DNA from 2 places in the Microaerobacter geothermalis genome. Region 1 is predicted to be linked to the other one. Evidence: riboswitches for the same ligand, from Rfam matches in the RefSeq annotation. Region 1 holds a riboswitch; the other holds the start of a gene.
What was found. Region 1 has a riboswitch for S-adenosylmethionine ahead of L1765_RS09670 (aminotransferase class I/II-fold pyridoxal phosphate-dependent enzyme). Riboswitches for the same ligand answer to the same signal wherever they lie in the genome.

Region 1 (4,688 bases):
TCTTGATGGTGACAACATCAGGCATGGATTAAATAAAGGGCTTGGTTTTACACCCGAAGACCGAAGGGAAAATATCCGGAGAATCGGTGAGGTAGCCAAGCTGTTTGTAGATGCTGGAATGATTCCCATTACCGCTTTTATTTCACCTTTTCGCGAAGACAGGCAGTTGGTCAGAAACCTGGTTGAACCTGGAGAATTTATTGAAGTTTATGTAAAATGTCCATTAGAAGAGTGCGAGCAGCGGGATCCGAAGGGGCTCTACAAAAAGGCCAGAATTGGAGAAATTCCGGAATTTACGGGAGTCAGCTCTCCCTACGAAGAACCGGAAAATCCGGAATTGATCATTGAAACCCATCGATTCACCATTGATCAATCTGCCGAAAAGATCATCCAATATTTAATGAAACGTATCTAATCATTCCATTTAGATTCGAGAAAGTTAAAAGAAATTTTCAGTGTATGCCGAATCAAGAATTTAGGGTTTTGCATCATTGGTTAACATTTGTCAATTCCATTGGAGGAGTTGAAAAAATGGTCAAAAAATTAGCCTTAAGCTTCACCCCGACCCCTCTGCATTTGGCTGAACGGTTAAGTGAACATACCGGTACGGAAATCTGGATCAAAAGAGACGATCTGACCGGATGTATGGCTACCGGGGGGAACAAGATCAGGAAACTGGAATATATCCTGGCCGATGCTTTGGAAAAGGGAGCGGATACGGTGATCACGACAGGAGGTCCCCAATCCAACCATGCCAAAGCAACGGCTGCCCTGGCAGTCAAAGTCGGACTTAAGCCGGTTTTAGTCTTGGCCGGTCGTGATCCGGGGCATCGGAGAGCCAATTTATTTATCGATACTCTGGTCGGTGCCGAGATTCGCTTTAGCGGGGCGAGAACAGCGGAAGAAATGGAAGAAGCTTTAATCCGGACATATAATGAATTCCATCTGAAAGGAAAAAAACCGTATCTGATTCCGATTGGCGGTTCCAACGGTTTGGGCAGTCTGGGATATCTGGATGCCTATAAGGAGATTGAAGGCCATCATTTTGACTGGATTGTGGTTACCGCCGGATCGGGGGGGACATTTGCCGGAATTTATCTGGGGAACCGTCTTTCTCGTGACCGTGCCAAACTGCTGGGAATCAGTCCCTGGCTTCCCAAGGAGGAAATTTCCCTTAGAATCAGGAATTGTATTCGGGAAGTTGACAGGGACTGGATGGAAGAGGACTTATTGATTGATGACCAATACATCGGGCCCGGATACGGAAAAACAACTCCGGAATCCGTTCATGCGATTCAGCTGCTGGCTCAGCTTGAGGCGATTCTGCTGGACCACGTCTATACCGGGAAAACCATGGCCGGTTTGCTGGACTATATTAACAAGGGAATCATCACTTTCCGTGACCGTGTATTGTTTTGGCATACCGGCGGGGCACCGGGCTTATTGGCCATACAGGACTGGTGGTATAATCATGATTAAGAAAATTTCGATAACCCTATTGACAGGGAACCTATGACAGGTTAGAATGACAGCATCGTATTAATTGAATAGCATTCTTATCAAGAGAAGGCGGAGGGACTGGCCCGATGAAGCCCGGCAACCGACTCGGCGGAGTATTCCAAAGAGAACGGTGCTAATTCCTGCAAAATGAGTTTTCATTTTGAAAGATAAGGCTGGAACCGACCTGTCTTCGGAAACCGATACCCCTTTCAAGATGAAGGGGGTTATTTTTTTTGGGGGGTAATGAAAATGAACGTAGAGACGAAGCTGGCTCAAATTGGAAATCGAAGGGATGAAAAAACCGGTGCCATCAATTTTCCAATCTATCATTCTGCTGCTTATCAACATCCGGAATTGGGGGAAAGCACCGGTTACGATTACACAAGAACCGCAAACCCGACAAGAACCGTATTGGAAGATGCCATAGCCACTCTGGAAAAGGGGGATCGGGGATTTGCGTTAAGTTCCGGCATGGCAGCAATCCAGGTGATATTTTCACTTTTTTCTGCCGGGGATCATATCGTGGCATCCCTTGATTTGTATGGAGGGACCTATCGGCTGTTCGAACAGGTGTTAAGGCGGTTTTCATTACAGTTTAGCTATGTTGATGCAAGGGACATGGATTCGGTTGAAGCTGCCATAGGCCCTTCTACGAAAGCGATATTTATAGAATCTCCTACCAATCCCATGATGCATGAAGCAGACATCCATCAGATTGCCCGACTGGCAAAGAATAAAGGGCTGATCACCATTGTTGACAATACTTTTCTTACCCCCTATTTTCAAAATCCGATTCCATTAGGAGCGGATATCGTTGTACACAGTGGAACGAAGTATTTAGGGGGACATAATGACGTATTGGCAGGATTGATTGTATCCAAGGGTGAAGAGATTTCTGAGAAATTATCCTTTTTGCATAATTCGATCGGTGCCGTATTGGGTCCCCAGGATTCCTGGTTGTTAATTCGGGGGATGAAAACGTTGGCTTTACGCATGGAAAAACATCAGCGAAATGCCAATAAAATCGTTTCTTTTCTGAAAAAGCACCCCTGTGTGGAGGAAGTGTTTTATCCCGAAGGAATCAAGGGACAGACGAAGGGTAACGGAGGAATGATCTCCTTTCGCCTGAAGAAAAAGGAGTGGATTCCAACGGTATTAAAAAATTTGAGGGTGATTTCATTTGCGGAAAGCCTTGGCGGGGTAGAAAGTTTGATGACCTATCCTTCTGTTCAGACCCACGCGGACATTCCTGAAGAGATTCGGCGGAAAGTAGGCGTGTGTGATCGTCTGCTCCGTTTGTCAACTGGGATCGAACATGAGGAAGATTTAATCGGAGATATTTCTCAGGCGTTGGATTATGCCGTAAATGAAGAAAACATTCACCGGAATGGAGGGGAATTGGATGAAATTTTCCACGCAAATCATTCACAATCCTTATAAAGTGGATCCATATACCGGAGCCTGTAGCACTCCTATTTACCAGGCTTCCACCTATCATCAGTTTGATGTAGATCAACCGGGCCCCTATGATTATGCCCGGTCAGGCAACCCAACCCGCCATGCTTTGGAAGAGACGATTGCATTATTGGAAGGTGGATGTAGAGGGTTTGCCTTTTCATCCGGCATGGCTGCCATTTCAACGGTTTTTCTCCTCTTATCTTCAGGAGATCATGTGGTCATTTCTGAGGATGTTTATGGGGGGACCCATCGAATTGTCACTCAGGTGTTATCCAGGTTGGGGATTTCTGCCACCTTTGTTGATACAACAGATATAAACGCCGTTGAAGAGGCCATAAAGCCAAACACGAAGGCGATCTATGTGGAAACCCCTTCCAATCCGTTGCTGAAGGTTACCGACCTGGGAAAAATTGAAGAAATCGCTAAACAATCGAAATTGCTGTTTATTGTGGACAACACTTTTTTGACTCCATACTATCAAAGGCCGATTCAATTTGGTGCAGACATTGTCATTCATAGTGCCACAAAATTCATCGCCGGACATAGCGATGTGATTGCTGGACTTGTTGTGGCAAAAAATGAAGAACTGGCTGAAAAAATCGGGTTTTTACAAAATTCATTTGGAGCCATACTGGGGGTACAGGATTCTTGGTTGGTGTTAAGGGGATTAAAAACCCTGAAAGTACGTCTTGATTCTGCAACGAATGGGGCAAAAATCATTGCCAATTGGCTCAAAGAACAGTCCTATGTCAAAGAAGTGTATTATACGGGACTTCCTACCCACCAGGGACACGACATTCAGAACAAGCAGGTGACTGGACATGGTGCGGTGTTATCCTTCGACGTTGGAAATGCCAGCATGGCCAAAAAAATCATGAAGCGGGTGAAAATACCGGCAGTTGCTGTAAGCCTTGGTTCGGTGGAATCCATTCTCTCTTATCCGGCATTGATGTCCCATGCGGCGATGCCGGAAGAAGAGCGGAGAAAAAGGGGAATACATGATGGATTGTTGCGTTTGTCTGTTGGTCTGGAGGATCCCCATGATTTAATCGAAGATTTGGAGCAAGCCATGTTGCCCCGTCTTGTTTCATCACGCGCTCTTTACGAATAGGGGGAAAAGTTCATGAAACCTGCAACACCAAGAATACAAGAACAATTGAATAACAAAATCATGATTTTGGATGGAGCTATGGGAACATTGATTCAACAGGCCCATTTAACGGCACAGGATTTCGGAGGGGAAGAGTACGAAGGATGCAACGAAATATTAAACATTACCCGTCCTGATTTGATTCGTAGCATCCATGAGGAATATCTAGCAGCAGGTGCAGACATTATTGAAACAAATACATTTGGGGCGACAGATGTCGTTCTTGCCGAATATGCCCTGCAGGATAAAACGGAGGAAATTAATCTGGCTGCTGCGACCATCGCCCGGGAAGCGGCAGATCAGTATGCTACACCTGACTGGCCCAGATATGTCGCAGGCTCCGTGGGTCCCACAACAAAATCTTTGTCCGTCACAGGGGGGATCACCTTTGACCAACTGACACAATCTTACTATCGCCAGGCCCTTGCACTGATCAGCGGTGGAGTGGATGTGCTTTTGATAGAAACCGCCCAGGATACATTAAATGTCAAGGCTGCCGGCATCGGCATACAACGGGCCCTTGATGAAACCGGGAAAGACGTTCCCATTATGATCTCAGGCACCATTGAACCTATGGGCA
Region 2 (4,688 bases), on a different contig from region 1:
TAATATCCTCCACATCTTCAACCCCTACGGATAATCGGATTAACCCTTTGGTAATCCCGGCTTTTATTCTTCTATCCTCATCCCAATATCGGTGTGAAGTGGTTTCAGGATGGGAGACAATCGACTCAACTCCCGCTAACGTCGGAGCATATTTAATCAGGGAGAAACCTCGAAACACCTCATTTATCCTGCTCTCATCGGAAATGGTAAAGCTCACCACCGCCCCATATTTTTCACCAAACCAATCCGTTGCCAGTAAATGATGGGGATGGGTGATCAATCCCGGAAAATAAACTTCCTTTACCTTTGGATGGGCATCCAAAAAATTAGCTACTTGCAGTGCATTAGAACACTGCTTTTCCATTCTGAGGGCCAACGTTTTTAATCCTCTGGAGCCAAGCCAAGCTTCAAAAGGACTTAAAGAACTTCCATAGCGGACGGTAATCTCCTTTACCCTGTTAATATCCGGTTGATGACCTACAACCACTCCAGCGGTCACATCACTATGACCCCCTATATATTTGGTTGCGCTATGCACCACCAAATCTGCCCCAATCTGTAAAGGCTTGGTGAGATAGGGAGTGGTAAAGGTATTGTCTACTACTACCTTTATACCATGGTTTCTGGCAATCTCCACCACCCTTCTGATATCAATTACCTTTAACAGGGGATTGGTAATCACCTCAGTAATGAGAAGCTTCGTTTCTTTCTTAATGGCCTTTGACCAGGAAAGCTCATCGGTCAAATCCACAAAGGTAGTTTCAATGCCGAAACGGCTTAATTCATGTTCAAGGAGAGTGGAGGTTCCTCCATAAATTTCCTCATTGCATAAGATATGATCCCCTTGACCGACATAAGTAAGAATGGCAGCCAATATCGCAGACATACCGGAAGAGGTTGCAACTCCATCACTTCCATCTTCCAGTTGAGCCACTGCTTCCCCCAGAGCCCGTTGATTGGGATTTCCCATTCGGGTATACATATACCGATCCCCGTGTTGGTAATAGGCTTCTGATTCATCCAAATCCTTAAACGTAAATACAGACGTTTGATAAATAGGTAAGGTTTTGGACCCGTTTAATTCTTCTTTCTTTTTTCCGCCATGGACAGATGTGGTTGAAAATCCCTGTTTCATCTTTTACCGCCTCTCATTACTCTAACATATCCTTAGGTCAACTTAACATTCACACGCATACTATTATTGATGGAATGTTTTTGAAGACTCCGTTCTTTCGTCTTCGAGCGGACCTGAACACTTCTCGCTCAAACTCGACTAGCAAACGTGTGTACCTTTAATTCCATATCTATAGTCGGGATTGATGGAATTTAAATAGGACAGTATGTGATGATCGTCCCTTTTAGCCTTTGAGTTTCCTTATAAATGCATCGATTGTGCACCACTTCCATACCATGGCTGGCGGCCACTTCCACCGCTTCAGGGCTGATTACTCCTTCTTGTAGCCAGAATACATGGGGGTTAATTTTGGCTGCTTTATGGGCAACTTCCACGGCATATTCAGGAGCCCGGAATACCAGAACCACATCTACCGGTTCAGGTATCGACGCTAGATCAGGATATACCTTTTCACCCAAAATCTCCGTTTCCTTTGGATTTACAGGGATAATTTTATACCCAAGCCGCTGAATTTTTCTTGCAGTTCTATAGCTGGGTCGGGCCGGATTGCCAGATAAGCCGACGATGGCAATGGTCCTGGGGTTCTGACAAACCCATTTAATGATTCCTTCGTCATTGACGATGATTCTTCTTCCATCCGGTCCTTCTCCAGTGGGAGAATAACCTAACCCGTTGGCTTTCCTTAAGGCATTATCCAAATCCGTCATTAAGTCAACAGGGGATTCCAATCCCACAGACAGACGAATCAGATCCTCAGAGACTCCTGCTGCAATTAATTCTTCCTTAGATAATTGCTGGTGAGTGGTACTTGCCGGATGAATCACCAGGGATTTGGCGTCTCCCACATTGGCCAGGTGGGACCAAAGAGAAAGACTGTCGATGAACTTAGCACCAGCTTCCCTTCCCCCTTGAATCCCAAAAATAACCATTCCACCAAAGCCTTTATCCAGATATTTCACGGCTAAATGATGGGTAGGATGATCTTCAAATCCCGGATAAGAGACCCACTCCACGGCTGGATGCTCTTTCAAATAGGAAGCAATCTCCCTTGCATTGTTGGAATGTTCTTTCATTCTCACATGAAGGGTCTCCAGCCCCTGAAGGAGCATAAACGCGTTGAAGGGACTGATACAAGAACCTAGATCACGCAGAAGCTGGACCCTAACCTTCGTAATAAAAGCTAATGAACCAAAATCCTCATGATAGCGAACCCCATGATAACTGGTATCCTCTTGGGTAAAGCGGGGGAATTTCCCGTTATTCCATGGGAAGCGCCCTCCATCCACAATCACTCCACCAATGGAGGTTCCATGGCCTCCAATCCACTTTGTCGCCGAATGAACCACGATATCCGCTCCCCATTCAATGGGTCTGCACAGATAAGGCGTGGCAAAAGTATTGTCGATGATGAGAGGAATTCCTGCATCATGGGCTACCTTGGCTACCGCTTCGATATCTAATACATTTAATCGCGGATTCCCAATAGTCTCACCAAATATGGCTTTTGTTTTTTCCGTAATGGCCTCTTTAAAATTGTCTGGATTGGATGGATCAACGAACTTCACCTTAATTCCATAGCGAGGGAGAGTTGTAGAGAATAAATTGTAGGTTCCCCCATACAAGGTTGTGGCCGCAACAATTTCATCCCCTGCTTCCGCAATATTCATGATAGAAAGGCTGATGGCTGCTTGACCGCTTGAAGTGGCCAATGCCCCAACTCCTCCCTCCAGCAGGGCCACTCTTTTTTCTAACACATCTGATGTGGGATTCCCAATACGTGTGTAAATATTCCCTGCTTCATCCAGAGAAAATAATCTCTGGGCATGTTCTGTGCTTGTGAAGGCATAAGAACTGGTTTGGTAAATGGGGACAGCCCTCGATCCGGTCGTAGGATCAACTGCCTGCCCTCCATGCAGCAATAATGTCTCCAATTGATAAGTTTCCGGTTGTTTACTCATTTATTCCCCTCCTTAAAATAAAAAACCTTCTTCAATAAGAAGAAGGTCCAATGTTCACAATTTTCCTCCTTCCTCTTATCTTTCAGGAAAACATCCTGCAGGAATTGGCACCTGTCTAATTCCACACGGAAATAGCGGTTGCCGGGTTTCATCGGGCCAGTCCCTCCACCTCTCTGGATAAAAGGCGAAACATATATGAAATTTTAAAGGCAATTTCTTAACTTGAAATTTATTGTAATTCAGTTTAAGCCCATCGTCAAGAAAAATTCTTTCTACGGTCTATTCTACGGCCTATCCAGCTTCTCCATATATTCTTAAGATCTGTTCTTCGGTTAATGCATCAGGCTGGCCATCGAAAACGATCCTTCCTTTTGCCAGACCAATGATACGGGTGGCATACCGTCTGGCGATTTCCGTATCATGGAGATTAATAATCATGGTGATGCGGTCCTTCTCATTAATTTCTTTTAATAAATCCATAATGGCCCGGCTGGTGACCGGATCCAAGCTGGCTACCGGCTCATCCCCAAGGATTATAGACGGATACTGCATTAATGTTCTTGCAATTCCCACCCTTTGCCGTTGTCCTCCGCTTAAATCCCTTACCTGTTTCTTGGCAAATGGCGCCATTCCTACCTTGGAGATTAACTCTTCGGCCAGTTTCCACTCTTTCCTCGGTAATCGGTTTAATAAAATTCTCCAAACCGGATATCGACCATAGCTTCCAACCAGAACATTTTGAAGGGTATTAAATCTCGAAATCAGATGAAAATCCTGAAAGATCATGCCCATTTCCCTGCGAATTTCCCTTAGCTGTTTCTTCCTCAGCTGTCCCATATCCATCCCTTTATAAATAATCGAACCTGATGTGGGTTCTAGCAACCGGTTAATACATCGAATAAAAGTGGACTTTCCGGCTCCGCTGGAGCCAAGAATGGCGACAAATTCCCCTTCATTAATTTCCATGGATACACCATCCAGAGCGATTTCTTTATGATAATGTTTTACCAAGTTCTGAACCAGTAGCATTAAATCACCTTCTTCCGAACAAAGGTGCTAAGGTAATCCACCAAAAAAACCAATACCATAAATACAACCACTTCTGCCGTAACGGCTGTATAATTGAAAATTTTGTAATCAATAAACAACATGTTCCCCAATCCACCGCCGCCAATCAAACCTAAAATCAATGAGGTTCTGATCGCTACTTCAAACCTGTAAAAGTAATGGGACAAAATGTTGGGCAAGATTTGCGGCAGGATACCATAGAGAGCAATAATAGTCTTTTTAGCTCCCACTGAGGTGATCGCCTCTACCGGTCCCCTGTCGCTGGATTCCACCAATTCAGAAATAAGTTTTCCCAATACTCCTATATTATGAACCATAATCGCGATGACGGCAGGGAAGGGCCCCAGTCCAAAGGTGGCAATAAATATAAGTCCTAGCACAATTTCCGGAATCGTCCTGATAAAGGTCAGGATGCTTCTGATAAGATGATAAAGCCCCTTAGGACTGGTATTATATGCAGCCAAAAAACTGACAGGTATAGCCGCAATTACCGCCAAAAAAGTTCCTAAAAAAGCAATAGCCAGAGT

Region 2: linked by a shared signal. The riboswitch ahead of L1765_RS10050 (PLP-dependent aspartate aminotransferase family protein) and the one ahead of L1765_RS09670 (aminotransferase class I/II-fold pyridoxal phosphate-dependent enzyme) in region 1 are both predicted to bind S-adenosylmethionine.

What each region holds. Positions count from the first base shown of each region.
Region 1 covers NZ_JAKIHL010000023.1:10,938-15,625, reverse strand. The annotation lists gene cysC (adenylyl-sulfate kinase) at 1-415, shown strand, start outside; gene L1765_RS09675 (1-aminocyclopropane-1-carboxylate deaminase/D-cysteine desulfhydrase) at 460-1,479, shown strand; SAM riboswitch class I at 1,554-1,674, shown strand; gene L1765_RS09670 (aminotransferase class I/II-fold pyridoxal phosphate-dependent enzyme) at 1,750-2,940, shown strand; gene L1765_RS09665 (aminotransferase class I/II-fold pyridoxal phosphate-dependent enzyme) at 2,903-4,069, shown strand; gene metH (methionine synthase) at 4,082-4,688, shown strand, end outside.
Region 2 covers NZ_JAKIHL010000024.1:42,205-46,892, forward strand. The annotation lists gene L1765_RS10045 (trans-sulfuration enzyme family protein) at 1-1,135, opposite strand, end outside; gene L1765_RS10050 (PLP-dependent aspartate aminotransferase family protein) at 1,327-3,093, opposite strand; SAM riboswitch class I at 3,166-3,277, opposite strand; gene phnC (phosphonate ABC transporter ATP-binding protein) at 3,385-4,122, opposite strand; gene phnE (phosphonate ABC transporter, permease protein PhnE) at 4,122-4,688, opposite strand, start outside.